Regions from separate parts of the Metabacillus sp. B2-18 genome, predicted to be linked through region 3. Evidence: a T-box and tRNA genes for the amino acid it is inferred to sense, from the RefSeq annotation. Region 3 holds a T-box; the other regions hold tRNA genes.

Region 1 (2,247 bases), 2.3 Mb from region 3:
TAGCTCCGGTTTCCCGGAGTTATCCCAATCTTACAGGCAGGTTACCCACGTGTTACTCACCCGTCCGCCGCTAACCTCAGGGAGCAAGCTCCCATTGGTTCGCTCGACTTGCATGTATTAGGCACGCCGCCAGCGTTCGTCCTGAGCCAGGATCAAACTCTCCAATAAAGAGTTGATATAGCTCATAAAAGTTTGTACTATATAGTACGTTTTTTGTTAATCGAAATTAACATTTGCACGCTTGGTTTTGTTTAGTTTTCAAAGATCATTGTTTAACAACAACTTTATTATAATATCATTCTCATTTGAGAAAAGCAAGATATTTTTTTAAAAAGTTTTGGTGGAGCCTAGCGGGATCGAACCGCTGACCTCCTGCGTGCAAAGCAGGCGCTCTCCCAGCTGAGCTAAGGCCCCGTAATTTAGTTAATGGTCGGGAAGACAGGATTCGAACCTGCGACCCCTTGGTCCCAAACCAAGTGCTCTACCAAGCTGAGCTACTTCCCGAATATGGCGCGCCCGAGAGGAGTCGAACCCCTAACCTTTTGATCCGTAGTCAAACGCTCTATCCAATTGAGCTACGGGCGCTAATAATCTAAATTGAATTATAAAAACTATGGTGCCGAGGACCGGAATCGAACCGGTACGGTAGTCACCTACCGCAGGATTTTAAGTCCTGTGCGTCTGCCAGTTCCGCCACCCCGGCACTTACTATTGGAGCGGAAGACGGGATTCGAACCCGCGACCCCCACCTTGGCAAGGTGGTGTTCTACCACTGAACTACTTCCGCATATTAGATAATTAATTTTATCATTGCAAAAAATCTGGTGCGGGTGAAGGGACTTGAACCCCCACGTCATAAAGACACTAGATCCTAAGTCTAGCGCGTCTGCCAATTCCGCCACACCCGCAAGGTGTGTTAAATGGTGAGCCATGAAGGACTCGAACCTTCGACCCTCTGATTAAAAGTCAGATGCTCTACCAACTGAGCTAATGGCTCATTTAAGAAATGAGTAATATTATTAATAAAATGAATGGTGCCGGCGAGAGGACTTGAACCCCCAACCTACTGATTACAAGTCAGTTGCTCTACCAGTTGAGCTACACCGGCATATGGTAAGTTATTTTCGCTGGCGCGAAAAAACTATGGTGGAGGATGACGGGATCGAACCGCCGACCCCCTGCTTGTAAGGCAGGTGCTCTCCCAGCTGAGCTAATCCTCCATTATACCTGGCAACGTCCTACTCTCACAGGGGGAAACCCCCAACTACCATCGGCGCTGAAGAGCTTAACTTCCGTGTTCGGCATGGGAACGGGTGTGACCTCTTCGCCATCATTACCAGATATCTCATTCAATTTTAGCGACAAAAACTATTATATAATATTCTGTCGAAAAATCAATATATTTTTTGAAGAAAATATATTCCTTCAAAACTAGATAACGATTTACAATTCAATTCACGACTGAGTTTAACGTTCTTACATGTCCAGCTCCAGAAGCTAAATCCTACGGTAATTTCACTCTCTCGAAGAAGTCAAAGAACGACTTCATCTCGATCGCTCCAATTCCCTATGGATTTGAACGAGCTTCTTCCGCTTTTCTATTTAGGTTAAGTCCTCGATCGATTAGTATCAGTCAGCTCCACACGTCACCGCGCTTCCACCTCTGACCTATCAACCTGATCATCTTTCAGGGATCTTACTCACTAATGTGATGGGAAATCTCATCTTGAGGGGGGCTTCATGCTTAGATGCTTTCAGCACTTATCCCTTCCGCACATAGCTACCCAGCTATGCCTTTGGCAAGACAACTGGTACACCAGCGGTGCGTCCATCCCGGTCCTCTCGTACTAAGGACAGCTCCTCTCAAATTTCCTACGCCCACGACGGATAGGGACCGAACTGTCTCACGACGTTCTGAACCCAGCTCGCGTACCGCTTTAATGGGCGAACAGCCCAACCCTTGGGACCGACTACAGCCCCAGGATGCGATGAGCCGACATCGAGGTGCCAAACCTCCCCGTCGATGTGGACTCTTGGGGGAGATAAGCCTGTTATCCCCGGGGTAGCTTTTATCCGTTGAGCGATGGCCCTTCCATGCGGAACCACCGGATCACTAAGCCCGACTTTCGTCCCTGCTCGACTTGTAGGTCTCGCAGTCAAGCTCCCTTGTGCCTTTACACTCTACGAATGATTTCCAACCATTCTGAGGGAACCTTTGGGCGCCTCCGTTACATTTTAGGAGGCGAC
Region 2 (2,247 bases), 1.5 Mb from region 3:
CGAGCAGGGACGAAAGTCGGGCTTAGTGATCCGGTGGTTCCGCATGGAAGGGCCATCGCTCAACGGATAAAAGCTACCCCGGGGATAACAGGCTTATCTCCCCCAAGAGTCCACATCGACGGGGAGGTTTGGCACCTCGATGTCGGCTCATCGCATCCTGGGGCTGTAGTCGGTCCCAAGGGTTGGGCTGTTCGCCCATTAAAGCGGTACGCGAGCTGGGTTCAGAACGTCGTGAGACAGTTCGGTCCCTATCCGTCGTGGGCGTAGGAAATTTGAGAGGAGCTGTCCTTAGTACGAGAGGACCGGGATGGACGCACCGCTGGTGTACCAGTTGTCTTGCCAAAGGCATAGCTGGGTAGCTATGTGCGGAAGGGATAAGTGCTGAAAGCATCTAAGCATGAAGCCCCCCTCAAGATGAGATTTCCCATCACATTAGTGAGTAAGATCCCTGAAAGATGATCAGGTTGATAGGTCAGAGGTGGAAGCGCGGTGACGTGTGGAGCTGACTGATACTAATCGATCGAGGACTTAACCTATTAGAAAAGCGGAAGAAGCTCGTTCAAATCCATAGGGAATTGGAGCGATCGAGATGAAGTCGTTCTTTGACTTCTTCGAGAGAGTGAAATTGCCGTAGGATTTAGCTTCTGGAGCTGGACATGTAAAAACGTAAACTCAGTAGTGAATTGAATTGTGATTCGTTATCTAGTTTTGAAGGAATATATTTTCTTTAAAAAACATATTGATTTTTCGATAAAATATTATATAATAGATTTTGTCGCTAAAGGTCATATTATATATCTGGTAATGATGGCGAAGAGGTCACACCCGTTCCCATGCCGAACACGGAAGTTAAGCTCTTCAGCGCCGATGGTAGTTGGGGGTTTCCCCCTGTGAGAGTAGGACGTTGCCAGGTATAATGGAGGATTAGCTCAGCTGGGAGAGCACCTGCCTTACAAGCAGGGGGTCGGCGGTTCGATCCCGTCATCCTCCACCATAGTTTTTTCGCGCCAGCGAAAATAACTTACCATATGCCGGTGTAGCTCAACTGGTAGAGCACGATCGAATATGCTTCGAAGCTCCTGCTTCAGCACACAAATCGAGCTGCTACTTGAATAATCTTTCTGAGATTTGGGTGACTGGTAAGTAAGATAAAACCTTATATACATCTATACCAATGCCGGTGTAGCTCAACTGGTAGAGCAACTGACTTGTAATCAGTAGGTTGGGGGTTCAAGTCCTCTCGCCGGCACCATTTTATTTTATTAATAATATACAACTCATTATAAAATGAGCCATTAGCTCAGTTGGTAGAGCACGAACGAATATGCGTCGAAGCTTTACATCAGCACACAAATTGAGCTACAGCTTGAATAAGCTTACTGAAATTTGGGTGTCTATAACAAGAGATAAATTTAATATTATTACTCATTATGAAATGAGCCATTAGCTCAGTTGGTAGAGCATCTGACTTTTAATCAGAGGGTCGAAGGTTCGAGTCCTTCATGGCTCACCATTTACACACCTTGCGGGTGTGGCGGAATTGGCAGACGCGCTAGACTTAGGATCTAGTGTCCTTGTGACGTGGGGGTTCAAGTCCCTTCACCCGCACCAAAGTTTTTTCGCGTTAGCGAAAATAACTAACAATATTGCGGAAGTAGTTCAGTGGTAGAACACCACCTTGCCAAGGTGGGGGTCGCGGGTTCGAATCCCGTCTTCCGCTCCAAAGACAGTGCCGGGGTGGCGGAACTGGCAGACGCACAGGACTTAAAATCCTGCGGTAGGTGACTACCGTACCGGTTCGATTCCGGTCCTCGGCACCATAGTTTTTTCGCGCTAGCGAAAATAACTTACCTTAATCTTTATAGATTAATTTAGATTATTAGCGCCCGTAGCTCAATTGGATAGAGCGTTTGACTACGGATCAAAAGGTTAGGGGTTCGACTCCTCTCGGGCGCGCCAAGTATAGAAGTGAGAAATCAGAAGTCAGAAGCGAGAATAAACTTTTCGCTCTAAAGCAACAATAAAGTCTCTGACCTCCCAAATCCCACCTCTGAATTCTAGAACGGGAAGTAGCTCAGCTTGGTAGAGCACTTGGTTTGGGACCAAGGGGTCGCAGGTTCGAATCCTGTCTTCCCGACCATTAATTGATCTAAACTTTAAAATGGGGCCTTAGCTCAGCTGGGAGAGCGCCTGCTTTGCACGCAGGAGGTCAGCGGTTCGATCCCGCTAGGCTCCACCAATAATATC
Region 3 (2,247 bases):
GATTCATCATAAAAGGAGTACGTACCTCGTCATAGTATGCTTCATTTTGAAGTTCACGCGAAAACCTTTCAAGTTCATTTCTAATAATCTGGCCATTTCGTAAATAAAATGGCATTCCTGGTGCTTCCTCTGAGAACATAAACAGCTCTAATTGTTTTCCTAGCTTTCGATGATCTCGTTTTGCTGCTTCTTCTAAATAAAAGAGATAATCCTTTAAGTCGTTTTTCTTTTTAAAGGCCACTCCATAAACTCGTTGAAGCACATCATTCTGGTTATCGCCTCTCCAGTAGGCACCTGATACACGAGTTAATTTAAATGCTTTTATAAAACCAGTTGATGGAAGATGTGGACCACGGCAAAGATCAATAAATTCACCTTGTTGATATAGTGACAGCTTTTCATTTTTCGGAATATCTTTTAAAATTTCTACCTTGTAATTCTCTCCCTTTTCTAAAAAAAGCTTTTCTGCTTCATCATAAGAAACTTCAATTCGTTTAATCTCTAAGTTTTCTTTGATGATGTTTTCCATCTCTTTTTCAATTTTTTCTAAATCATTTGATGTTAAGCTAAGCTCCTCCAGATTCATATCATAATAAAAACCATCCTCAATCACTGAACCAATTCCTAATTTTACATTTCCAAATACTCTTTTCACCGCTTGAGCCAACACATGTGCAGTTGAATGCCTTAGGATTTGCAAACCTTCTTCACTATCAAGAGTTAAAATTGAAACTTTTGCATCTTGTTCAAGTTTGTAGCTGAGATCAACCAAATGATTATTCACTTTCCCTGCTACCGCATTCTTTTTTAAACTAGAGCTTATCGATTCAGCTAGCATACTAACAGGAATACCTTTCTGACATTCTTTTATTTTCCCATCTGGTAATTCAATTTTCACAACATTCATCTTAGGTAAACACTCCTTTAATATAATAAAAAACACACTCATCCCTAGAGAAGGGACGAGTGTGTTAGTAACCCGTGGTTCCACCCAATTTCCCATAAGCAAAAACACTTATGGCTTTGGAGCTGTAACGTAGCCTAGACGATATCAGATACTACTTTTCCCTGATATAGCTCAGAAGGTGGTAAATGATTTTCCTAAGTTAGGAAGGTCACAGCATTTCCTTCCCTCTCTGGAAACCGTAAAAATCATTCATGTCCTCATCGCAGCTTTTTTCTTTAGTAAAATAAAAACGCACTCATCCCTCATAACAAGGGACGAGTGCGTTTTACCCGTGGTTCCACCCAATTTCCCATAAGCAAAAACACCTATGGCTCTGGAGCTGTAACGTAGCCTAAACGATATCAGATACTTGCTTTCCCTGATATAGCTCTAAGGTGGTAAATGACCTTCCTAAGTTAGGGAGTCACAGCATTTCTCCCCTCTCTGAAAACCGTAAACATCATTCATGTCCTTTTCATAGCATTGTATTATTTTTGGAAAACAAAAAACACACCCATCCCTGTACAAGGGACGAGTGTGTTATAACCCGTGGTTCCACCCAATTTCCCACAAGCAAAACACTCATGGCTATGGTGCTGTAACGTAGCATATACGGTATTGGATACTAATTTCCCCAATACAGCTCAAAGGTGGTAAACTACTTTACTGCGTTAGGAAGCTCTCAGCATATCTTCCCTCTCTGGAAACCGTTTAAAGTAACTCATGTCCTTATCATTGCGTTCAAAAGTAAAATTCGGATTTGATTGATTTTGATACTACAATAAAATGGAAAGAAATGCAAGAAATAATTTTCTATTTTGATTGAGACTAGAATAGTTCTTGACGGTAAAAAAACAATCCTGTTATTCTATGTCCATTGCTTACAATTACATATTACTAGTTCATAACGGAGGTTTACTTTTGAAAGATATGTCTAGGCAAATCATTTTTTATACTCTTTTAGTATTTTTCTTTATTGTTTCTATGTTTTTTGTACATAATAACTACTCTTTTTATGATCAACCTATTGCTAAAATTACTAAAACTCATTTAGTCGAAACAACTGAGACGGTCGATCCTCACGAAAATGTTGATAAGCTTTTTACTCAGCATATAGAAGCAGTGATAAAAAACGGAGAACATCGAGGAGAAACTATTTCCTTAACAAATGAGTATTCATCATCTGGAGCATATGATCAAAAATTCGAAGCTGGAAATGAATTGTTTATTTCGATAGATACAGAGGAAAGTTCGACTTTAACTGGAACGATCAAAGATGTAAAGCGTGATAAATATGTTGT

The links. The T-box of region 3 lies ahead of thrS (threonine--tRNA ligase). A T-box ahead of a tRNA ligase gene usually reads a tRNA of that ligase, here a tRNA-Thr.
Region 1: it has a tRNA-Thr gene. The T-box ahead of thrS (threonine--tRNA ligase) is inferred to sense a tRNA for this amino acid. The anticodon was not compared.
Region 2: it has a tRNA-Thr gene. The T-box ahead of thrS (threonine--tRNA ligase) is inferred to sense a tRNA for this amino acid. The anticodon was not compared.

What each region holds. Positions count from the first base shown of each region.
Region 1 covers NZ_CP088245.1:97,764-100,010, reverse strand. The annotation lists rRNA gene LPC09_RS00540 (16S ribosomal RNA) at 1-168, opposite strand, end outside; tRNA gene LPC09_RS00535 (tRNA-Ala) at 339-414, opposite strand; tRNA gene LPC09_RS00530 (tRNA-Pro) at 428-504, opposite strand; tRNA gene LPC09_RS00525 (tRNA-Arg) at 509-585, opposite strand; tRNA gene LPC09_RS00520 (tRNA-Leu) at 615-703, opposite strand; tRNA gene LPC09_RS00515 (tRNA-Gly) at 713-787, opposite strand; tRNA gene LPC09_RS00510 (tRNA-Leu) at 823-908, opposite strand; tRNA gene LPC09_RS00505 (tRNA-Lys) at 922-997, opposite strand; tRNA gene LPC09_RS00500 (tRNA-Thr) at 1,033-1,108, opposite strand; tRNA gene LPC09_RS00495 (tRNA-Val) at 1,145-1,220, opposite strand; rRNA gene rrf (5S ribosomal RNA) at 1,226-1,341, opposite strand; rRNA gene LPC09_RS00485 (23S ribosomal RNA) at 1,604-2,247, opposite strand, start outside.
Region 2 covers NZ_CP088245.1:3,882,647-3,884,893, reverse strand. The annotation lists rRNA gene LPC09_RS19760 (23S ribosomal RNA) at 1-536, shown strand, start outside; rRNA gene rrf (5S ribosomal RNA) at 798-913, shown strand; tRNA gene LPC09_RS19750 (tRNA-Val) at 919-994, shown strand; tRNA gene LPC09_RS19745 (tRNA-Thr) at 1,177-1,252, shown strand; tRNA gene LPC09_RS19740 (tRNA-Lys) at 1,438-1,513, shown strand; tRNA gene LPC09_RS19735 (tRNA-Leu) at 1,526-1,611, shown strand; tRNA gene LPC09_RS19730 (tRNA-Gly) at 1,649-1,723, shown strand; tRNA gene LPC09_RS19725 (tRNA-Leu) at 1,732-1,820, shown strand; tRNA gene LPC09_RS19720 (tRNA-Arg) at 1,883-1,959, shown strand; tRNA gene LPC09_RS19715 (tRNA-Pro) at 2,064-2,140, shown strand; tRNA gene LPC09_RS19710 (tRNA-Ala) at 2,164-2,239, shown strand.
Region 3 covers NZ_CP088245.1:2,354,578-2,356,824, forward strand. The annotation lists gene thrS (threonine--tRNA ligase) at 1-907, opposite strand, end outside; T-box leader at 956-1,180, opposite strand; T-box leader at 1,215-1,434, opposite strand; T-box leader at 1,471-1,691, opposite strand; gene LPC09_RS11880 (YibE/F family protein) at 1,877-2,247, shown strand, end outside.